Regions from separate parts of the Bacillus sp. 1A genome, predicted to be linked through region 2. Evidence: riboswitches for the same ligand, from Rfam matches in the RefSeq annotation. Region 2 holds a riboswitch; the other holds the start of a gene.
What was found. Region 2 has a riboswitch for magnesium ahead of ACUN0F_RS04065 (FtsW/RodA/SpoVE family cell cycle protein). Riboswitches for the same ligand answer to the same signal wherever they lie in the genome.
Positions count from the first base shown of each region.

Region 1: linked by a shared signal. The riboswitch ahead of ACUN0F_RS25590 (P-type ATPase) and the one ahead of ACUN0F_RS04065 (FtsW/RodA/SpoVE family cell cycle protein) in region 2 are both predicted to bind magnesium.

Region 1 is NZ_JBQYLZ010000001.1:5,019,679-5,024,767, forward strand. Features, by position in the region: gene ACUN0F_RS25580 (FbpB family small basic protein) at 1-134, opposite strand, end outside; gene ACUN0F_RS25585 (5'-3' exonuclease) at 495-1,361, opposite strand; gene ACUN0F_RS25590 (P-type ATPase) at 1,492-2,217, opposite strand; M-box (ykoK) riboswitch at 2,560-2,725, opposite strand; gene ACUN0F_RS25595 (DUF350 domain-containing protein) at 2,851-3,237, opposite strand; gene ACUN0F_RS25600 (glutathionylspermidine synthase family protein) at 3,234-4,469, opposite strand; gene ACUN0F_RS25605 (hypothetical protein) at 4,473-4,784, opposite strand.
Region 2 is NZ_JBQYLZ010000001.1:801,982-807,070, reverse strand. Features, by position in the region: gene ACUN0F_RS04075 (choloylglycine hydrolase family protein) at 1-547, shown strand, start outside; gene ACUN0F_RS04070 (serine hydrolase domain-containing protein) at 716-1,753, shown strand; partial or broken gene ACUN0F_RS04065 (FtsW/RodA/SpoVE family cell cycle protein) at 2,008-3,050, opposite strand; M-box (ykoK) riboswitch at 3,311-3,487, opposite strand; M-box (ykoK) riboswitch at 3,995-4,162, shown strand; gene mgtE (magnesium transporter) at 4,442-5,089, shown strand, end outside.

The DNA.
Region 1 (5,089 bases), 4.2 Mb from region 2:
TTGGCACCACTATATGCTACATGTCGTTTCTCAATTCTCTCTTCAATTTCTTTCATATTTTCTTTATTATTTAATAGTGATTGTTTATTTTCAATTAATAATTGTTTAAAAGATTTTCTCACTTTTTTTCTCATTTTCATTGTCCTCCTTGGGGGATGGTTTATATAAAAGATAAGGAATTATCTGTGTGCCCTTATAATAATTGATTGTTGTGAATTCCATTTGAACTTCATATTAAAATTTCATTTATTTTCTGACAACTTTGTGAACATACAAAAATGTGATCATCCTAAAACCATTTTGAAATTGCTTCATTTCATTATAAAAGTTGCTATTGTCATCAACTTCTATCAATATATTTTGTCGAAACATTTATATATTTAAAATTGAGTTCGATATAATTTTATTTACTACTATACCGTTCGTAAAAACAAAAAGAGAGGTGTTATATAAGTCAAAGTTTGACTTATATAACACCTCTCTTTCAAAACTATTTATAGCATATTGATTAATATTTCAGGTCTTCCCCAATTCATTTCTTCACAAACGAATCTAAGTTTTTCTTCATCCATTGTGTGTAATCCTTCTTCTAGTAAACATGAAATTGGAACTTCACAATGAATTTGTGCCAATTGTAATGAAATATTTAAGTTCTCTAAATCACTTTCAATCTTTGTGCGCTGCGCTTTCGTTAATGTTGCTACATTTTCTAGTACGGTTGCTACTGTTCCATGCTCTTGAATCAATTTATACGCTGTCTTTTCGCCGATACCTTTTACACCTGGGTAATTATCACTCGTATCTCCCATAAACGCTTTCGCATGCACGATTTGCCACGGCTCTACGCCTTTTTCTTCCATGATTTTCTCTGGTGTGTAATATTCGTAATTTCCAATTCCTTTGCGCAAGAGCATAACTGTAACGTTTTTATCAACAAGCTGAAGTAAATCCGTATCGCCTGTTAAAATATAAACTTCCGCTTCATTACAGTATTGTTTTGCAAGCGTACCGATACAATCATCCGCTTCATACCCTTTCATACCGATAACTGGAATAGACAATTTCGCAGTCATTTCTTGAACTAAATCAAATTGCGGAATTAATTCTTCAGGCGGCGCTACACGATTCGCTTTATAATTCGAGAACGATTCTGTTCTAAATGTCGTACTACCCATATCCCAGCATGTTACGATATGTGTCGGTTCAATTGCTTGCATAGCTGTTAATAAATGTTTCATATAACCATGAATCCCATTTGTAGGGGTACCATCTTGTCGTTTCATAAATTGTCCGTAGACACTTGTTGCGTAAAAAGCACGAAATAATAGTGCCATACCATCAACTAATAATACTTTTTTCATAATCCCTCTCCTACCAAAAAAATAATAACCCCACGTCATCACGTAAGGTTATATAAATAGATTACCATTCTACGTTTTTTCAACTTTGTCTATTATACATTGTTTTTGTATATTTAGCATCATTTACACATTAAGACGTTCTACTGCAACAAGTATGAAGAATTCCTGTATACGTATTTTTCCCAGTCGAAACAACTACAGCCTTTGCATTTCCGCCAACAATATGAGTCCCTTTGAAACATACGTTTTCAAGTTCAAGTGGATTATAGTCTTTCATTCGTTTTAAAGGAATAAATCGTTTACGCTCAAGGTGATAGCAACTTTCAAATTTCTCAATACTTGCATCTTTTCCTGTTAGCACGGATTCATTTACTAATAAATCATTCGCGTAAATGATACGTACATCTGCTGGTACTGTATCACCTTCTGAAAGAAAAATCATATCCCCAGGAACAAGCTCTTGTACTGGCACATTCATCATTTTTAATTCACCGTTTAAACCTGTTACACTAGAACATTCTACTCGAGACACAGTAATTTTCTCACATTGTAATCCATCACGCACATGTTGTTTTGAAAAACCTGGAATCATTCCACTTAGCTTCATCATTACTTCCGCAATACGCGCTCTTTTTGAAATTAATTCGTTTCGGCCGTATACTTGAATGCGTTTTTGTGCCTCTTTCATAGATAATCCGTCTCTTGTTGTTTTAAAATACGCAAATACAGATTTTACATCTCTCGTTGCGATTTCAATTAATAAATCTTTATTTTTTTGAAGCATTGTTTGTTCTTTCATTGATTTTTTACTTAATTTATATGACGTGTTACCCACAGTTTTGTTTGCATATAACATATTATCGTCTCCTCCTGTACAACATAGGAAGAAACGCTTTGTTTCTCAATTTATCCACTTTACCGTAACAGTGTTTGGCGCTTGAACATGCATATAAACGCTACATTATGATAAATATAGAGGGAGGAACAAGTCGTTTCCTGCCTACATCATATATTTTTGATTTGAAGTATATGGGTAACGGAACCGAGTCAGAATTTGACATGCTCCTCACCTCCTCGTTTAATTTTATAGTTTATACTATGAAGTTACTCATAGATTTGTAACAAAAAGACCCTTACTCCGAAAAGAGTAAAGGTCATGGCATACACAAATAAACGATTCCTAAACAATTAGAAATCTACGGACCTCTCCCTCGCCGAGTTTTAGCACTGTATAGCATAGGTACATTACCAGCTACGTTAAGAAAAACCTTAATTCGATCATTCCTGTTGACCCATTGGCGTCTCTCGACATTTTTGGGCAGTAGCATTTCTCTATACAGGAGCCTCACCTAACAGAGACTTATTTTTATTACATAGAAAATGTTACTCTTATTTAAAATAGATGTCAACAGTAGCCTACAATTTTTTCGAAAGGTATGGCGAACTAACGTATATAAAATAAAAACCTTTACGTTTAAACGTAAAGGTTTTAATAAGTTATACAACCAGCAATTACAATCCCAATGGAAAGCGATAAAAACATAAGAAAAAGACCGACTGCTTGATTATCTTCTTCAAGACTTTTGTTTATATTAAAGCGTGGTGTAAGCCACTCAGCTAAATAAAAGACGATAATTTGAGCCAAAATCCCAACGGCTCCCCACGAAACCATATCAAGAAGTGAAATGGAATTAGCTGCTGTCGAATATAAAACAATAGCTAACCCAAGTAATCGTCCTCCAAGTACATAGCTTACCGCCTTATTCCCTTGGGCCATTAACTTAAATTCTTTTACTTTCGTTGTCACTTCCATGAGGAACAGACCAATGCATAAAAGGCCCAGTGTTACTGCTAAATATAATAAAAAATTAATCATATACTTTCCTCCTTTTTTATACCTACCGGTAAATAGTACGATTCATTCCCCGTAATTTTTTCCCCAGCGCGAATACCGATACTACTCGCTTTTCCAGCAATTAAAAACGAACCAAACACATACGACAGTTTCTCCATCCCTTTCTCTGTTTCCAAAGATACGACTGGAAGTTCTGTATACTTTTGAAATATCGGCAGTGACGCTTTATACGTTTGGTGTGCATTTTGAATCATAATATTTTCGGCCTTATCGCGAACGGTAATTGTGTCTCCTTCTCTACCAAATGAAGGTTTTTGAACGAAAGAGCCTTTTCCTAAAAATAAATCTGGTTCTAAATATGTAGGTAACATATATTCTTTAATCCACTGTTGTTCCTCATTTGTATAAAAGGCCTTTTCTTCTGCTAACCCCCAAATCAGACACTGAATTGATTTTGGCTGAAGTAAAAATGCTGACAAAGGATTTATTATAAAAAGCTTTCCGGCTTTTACAAGTTGCAACAGTTCCACACCTACGAAGTCTCCTGTTTCAGGATCTTGATCCTCAATTAAATCTTCTATCGGATATGTTTGGCGATATAAAATATCAACCTGTACTCCATCTCTATCCACTAAAGCATCTTTTGTAATTCTAAGTTCTGACATTGGCACTACTTTATTTTCAACATGGCATAACTGACTCAAATACATAGTCGTATTCCAATCCTCAATATGTTCATGATGTGCTGTAAAAACAACATTTGGGTTATCTATTCCCTTTGTCGCTTCCATTACGGCCTTTGTAACACCAGAAGATAGTAATCGTTCTTGACCCAAGTTTGGATCATCATAGCCTAGTTTCCTACAAATTTTTCCATTCATTTGAAAACATTCCATAATAAAAGTTGGTGTATCACTATTAAACTCAAGCATTTTAATGTGGTTATCACTTGTTAAAACGAAATCAAATCGTGAAATAACAGATTCAGGATATAATCCTTTCATTCTAATGAAAGATAAGCTTGCAGGAGGATACCCAAGTTCAAGAAGCTGTTCGTCACTTAAATTCCGCAAAAGTTTAGCAGTCTTAAAAAATATTTTCCCCATTCGTTCAGTTGCTACTTGTAATTGTTTCATAGTCTGATTTGTTATAGGGAAAATATGAAACAAACTATACTCACATTCATATAAATCCGACCAAAAATTCGGATATTTCGAATAAAACTCTTTTCGATCCCTTATGTATTGCGACATATGTTAGCCCCCAAATCCTCCCTTTGAACCGCTTCCAATTCCACCTTTAAATTCCGCAGACGATTGATAAGATTTAAACGCCGATGAATTTTTAAAAGTGGATTTATTTTGATAGTAACTCCCACCATAAAAATAATGCCCACGATAACCTGACCTACTATCATCACACTGCCATACCCCAAGTTCATCATCCCAATCCCAATCTGAACAACTATTATCATTCGGTTTTGGGGGAAGATCTTGTGCACAGCCAAATAAGGTGCCAGTCATTAAAGACGTTACGACACCACCTACTAGCCATTTCGTTTTTGTCACCTTCGCACTCCCCTTTTTAAATTCTATTCCTATTATATAAGATAGCATGATAAAGTAGAAGAAAAAGGAAGAAGAGGGTAACTAACTGTTACGATTTATTTAAACAATTATAACGAAAGTTAATTAAATATATCAGTAAGCCCTGCTAGTCAAGTGATTGGCTAGTAGTGAGGGTTAACTGCGGACAATCCCTAAAGCTGATTGAACTACAACGTGGCTAGAAATAGCGAGCGTGAATGTCGCGAAAGCAGAAAAAATCAATCAGATGGTGCAAGGTTAAATCCTAAACACTAGAACAATGGGTC
Region 2 (5,089 bases):
TAAATGGGGAGAATGTATTGTATTAGAGCCGACAATTGAGGGGCTAAAAATGTATGATAATCCGCTAGGGGTAATGACCAATAGCCCTGAGTTTAACTGGCATTTACAAAATTTAAGACAATATATAGGTCTTAAATCGCAGCCATATGCGCCAACCCAATGGGGGAATGTACCATTAAGTGCTTTTGGACAAGGTTCAGGTTCAATGGGACTCCCAGGAGATTTCACTCCACCGTCAAGGTTTGTCCGGGCAGCGTATAGCAAACAAAATATTCAAGGGGTAGATAACGAAGAAGAGGGTATATCAGCAATTTTTCATATCTTATCAAATTGTGAGATTCCCAAAGGTGGAGTAATAACGGAAGAAGGTACATTAGATAATACCATTTATACAAGCGTAATGTGCATGGAGTCTGGTACATATTATTACCATACCTATGATTGTAGACAAATTATAGCCATACATCTATTTCATGAAAATTTAGATACAGATGAAATTAAAACTTATCCGTTCCAGCGGAAGCAGAAGATATTGTATGAAAACTAAATAGATTTGGAAGAACATTTGAAAAACAGACTTAATTAAGTTTGCTTTTTATAATAGACGATACGACTCATGCTATGACTTTTAAACACTTACACTCACGCTGACATTTTATATATAGTGTTTTTTATTAAATTTCTAATCATTTTAAGTGAAGGGTACGTGATTGAAATGGATAATACATATAATGAAAAGTCGCACACATTGATTAAACAATTATTTAACAAGTTTTCACCAAAAGCTCCTGGCTTTGCATATATTGCTAGTTTTGATAACGGTGTGACTTATAAAGGTGCGGTTGGTTTAGCTTCTATAGAGGAAAATTTACCTATAACCACAAGAAATATTTTTAATATTGCCTCAGTTTCTAAACAATTTACAGCATTTTCTATATTACTCTTAGAACAAGAGGGGAGATTGAGTTTAAATGATTCAATTGTAAAGTTTGTCCCTTCTATAGGAGCATATGCTGAACCTGTAACATTGAGACATCTAATTCATCACACTGGTGGACTAGTTGATTATATGGAATTGGCTGAAGCAGCAAATATTAAATATACTGATACATTAACTGTGGAAGAATCGTTAGAACACCTTAAAAGTCATCAAATTGCAAGGTTCCCAGCTGGCACAAAATTTGAGTATAGCAATACAGGATATTTTTTATTATCACAAGTGGTAGAGAAGGTAAGCGGCAAGTCTCTACGTCAGTTTACAAAGGATCGTATTTTTGACCCTTTAAATATGAAAGACACAACAATTGTAGATTACTATCCAACTACTATACCAATTACTAGTGGATATTCGAAGAATGAGAAAGGAACATATAAAATCTATGAAAGCCCTTGGGAACATACAGGGGATGGGGCAGTTCATGCAACAGTTGAAGACCTGGTAAAGTGGGGAGAGAATTTAACGACAGGTACCGTTGGTGGAAAAGAACTTGTTAAAAGAATGAGCGAAATAGGTCCGAAAATTTCTCCAACTGGGGAGACGATTATTGACAATGAAGATTATGCTTTTGGACTAAGGCTTGCTGAAGGTTTTAACTGTCGGTACTTGGAACATTCAGGAAGTTGGGCGGGTTATCGTTCACACTTCATGCGGTTTCCAAAAGAATATTTGTCTGTTGTAGTCCTAAGTAACTATAATAGATTTGACTCTAATAAATATGCTAATAAAATAGCAGAAATTTTTTTAGAAAAGTAAAAAATAGAGGGTAGAAGTCAGTATTTAGATTTGCTTTACCCCACGTTGTTTTAGGTGTAATTGATTTTGAGAACGGAAGGCAAGCATAAATTTATGCCTGCCTTTTTGGGTATTAAAATAAATATAAATATTAATATTCATACAGTTAAAAAAATAATTGGAAATTCTTTGAATATAGATTAATCAATAAGGCTGGATTTTATAATTTTAAAAAATAATTATAAAAATAATGTTACATTTTAAAATTAAATATTCTAATTATCAACTTTGATTTTATTGAAAATTGAAATATTAAGTAATATTCCTATTGCTATTAAATTAACCATTAAAGAACTTCCACCAAAACTTATAAATGGAAATGGAGTACCCGTAAGAGGAAATAGTCCTGTAATACCACCTAAATTTACAATGGATTGCATACCAATCATACACCCTATACCAATTGCTATAAAACTGCCGAATGGATCTACACATAATTGTGCAATTTTTAAAGAGCGAAGTACTATAGTCAAAACTCCAGCCAATAGAATAAATACACCAATAAATCCTAGTTCTTCAGAAACTATTCCCATTATAAAATCAGTATGTGGTTCCGGAAGATAACCTGTTTTTTGTATGCTATTTCCAAATCCACGACCAGTGATTCCTCCAGAGCCAATGGCAATAAAAGAATTTACAAGCTGGTATCCATTTCCTTGTGCATCAACAAAGGGATTGAAAATCGTAGTAATACGTGTCTTTTGAACTTCTGACAAACTATATTGAATTAAAAAATATAAAATAGGTAACCACAAAATAGAACCGATGGCAGTTCTTTTGATTAGTAGATTTATATTTATTCCTGAGCAAAGAAATATGCTAAAACCTATACCTAATATTAAAAGTGCTGATCCTAAATTTGGTTGTTTAAAGATAAGAAAAAAATTGCAGCTAAAAAAAATAAAAGTTTTCCGCTACCACTCCAGCTATTTTTAGCTTGTTCTTGTCGTAATGCAAAAAAACGGGCTGTTACGAGTATTGTTCCTAATTTAAGAAATTCAGCTGGCTGTATTCCAAAAATCCATGATTGAGCATTATTTACCACTTTTCCTTTCCATAAAACCATAATTAATAAAAAAATCCCCCCAACCATAATAAAGATTGAGACTATTCGTTTTTTCCATATTTCATATGGGAGTATAGCACAAACTATTAACCCTATTGTTCCTAAAAGTAGCTTTGTTAATTGAGAATCAACAAAGTGTCTACTGTTATAACCGTAATGCTGGACAGCGACAATGGAACTCGCACTATACATCATGATAATACCTAAAGTACATGTTATGAATAGAGGGAGGAGCAATAGATAATCGAGTTTTAATTTTTTTTCATTTTAATATCCTCCTGATTTAAAACAAAACATAATATTACATTTGCTAATGAATAAAACCTTGTTCTCATCAATTACTAAATAGGATTTTTGTTTAGGCAGATTCTATCGCTTACACCCTGTTTTCTTACGCAAAAATCCCCCTAGTATGTAACTAGGGGGATTCAAAATGGCATGACTAAATAAGGCTTTTTTCCCCCTAGTAGACCTTTGGCACTATACAACGTAAAGTAATGAAAATTCATCACTTAGCTATCTTAAGAAGAGCCTTAATCGGACAATTCCTGTTCTACCCATTGGCGTCTTTCGACATTTTTGGGCAATAGCCTGTGTTTGCATAGGAGCCTCACCTAACAGGTTAAGCAATATAAATTTTATGTATTTGTTTCGTGTAGCAAGCATAAATATATATTTTTTTCTTGTCAAGTAACCGTATTGCTAATTTTATATGTTTTATTGCATTATAATCCTTTGAGAAATGATGTGAGAAAATGTATGTAATCATTCTGTATAAGTACATATTTTCGACTTGTAGTGTATAGTTTGATTAAGTTGTTTAACCATATAAATTTGATAAACAGTAAAGAAGATTTTAATCATAAAAGAAGATTTTTTTAAGAATGTTCTTTTGATGTACAGAATGACTAATCATTCATCTTCTGTTATAAAGTTAAAGATTGATTATAAACAATAAATTTCATATGTTTTATAACGTTTCTTCGAATGAATTCTATTTGAATCCTATGTTTTTTAAATGGAATTTTAAATTTGTAATAGAATATAATTTTGTTTTCTATTACAAATTTTTTTAAGAATGAAATTGAAAGTGAGTTGACAAATATTAAATTCTGGTTTAAATTTTGAAGTAATTCAATAATCTTTGTTAGGTGAGGCTCCTGTATAGAGAAACGCTGCTGCCCAAAAATGTCGAGAGACGCCAATGGGTCAACAGGAACGGTCGGATTAAGGCCCTTCTTAATGTAGCTGGTTATAAAAACCTATGCTATACAGTGCTAAAACTCAACGAGGGAGTGGTATACGATTTGATAGAAAGGCACCTCTGTGATTTTGGCAGAGCTGTCTTAAGAATCATTTATTTGTATTGTGAAAAAACCTTTACTCCTTTTTGAGTAAAGGTTTTTCTGTTTAATTTTATTTATTTTTATCTTGTCTATATTCAAAAAGGAGGTAATTCTAACTAATGAATTGATTGCAATGTAACTATTATTGCTCTAATAAAAAATTTAAGACAGATAAAATAAAATAAAACCACTCATGAAACTCTAGAGTCTCCCTTAGCAATATGAGGAGGAGTTAACATGAAGAAATTATTAAAGGAATTACTTGTAACTAAAAATAATTTGGATGCAGAGAAGGTTTTACGTCTTCCGTCGTATGATGTTGCGCAAGAAGTAAAACGGTTTTCAATTGAAGATCAAGTCATATTGCTAAATACGATTCCGGTATTAAAAAGCTCTAAAATTCTTCAATATATGAGTGCAGAAGAAAAATATAATATCTTAATTCACTTATCTGAAAATAAAGCTAAAAAGTTACTAAATTTACAACCGATTGATGAATTAGTAGATTTACTTCTAGCGGTTCATCCGGAAAGACAGGCTAAATTAATGGCGTATCTAGATAAAATTACAAAACATAACGTAAAAAAATTGATGACTTTCAAACCTGAAACGGCAGGAAGTCTTGTTACAAGTGATTTTGTTGCAGTTAGGGAAAATTGGTCAGTAAAAATGACATTGAAGTACATTAGGGAACATTCTAGAAATGTAGAATCAATATCTTATAGTTATGTTCTTGATAATCACGGTTATCTTAAGGGAATCGTTTCCATACATGAGTTATTACTAGCAACAGATGAAGAGATATTATCTACTATCATGATTCAAGAGGTAATTTCTGTACACGCTGAAATTGACCAGCAAGAAGTTATAAAAAAGCTACTGAAT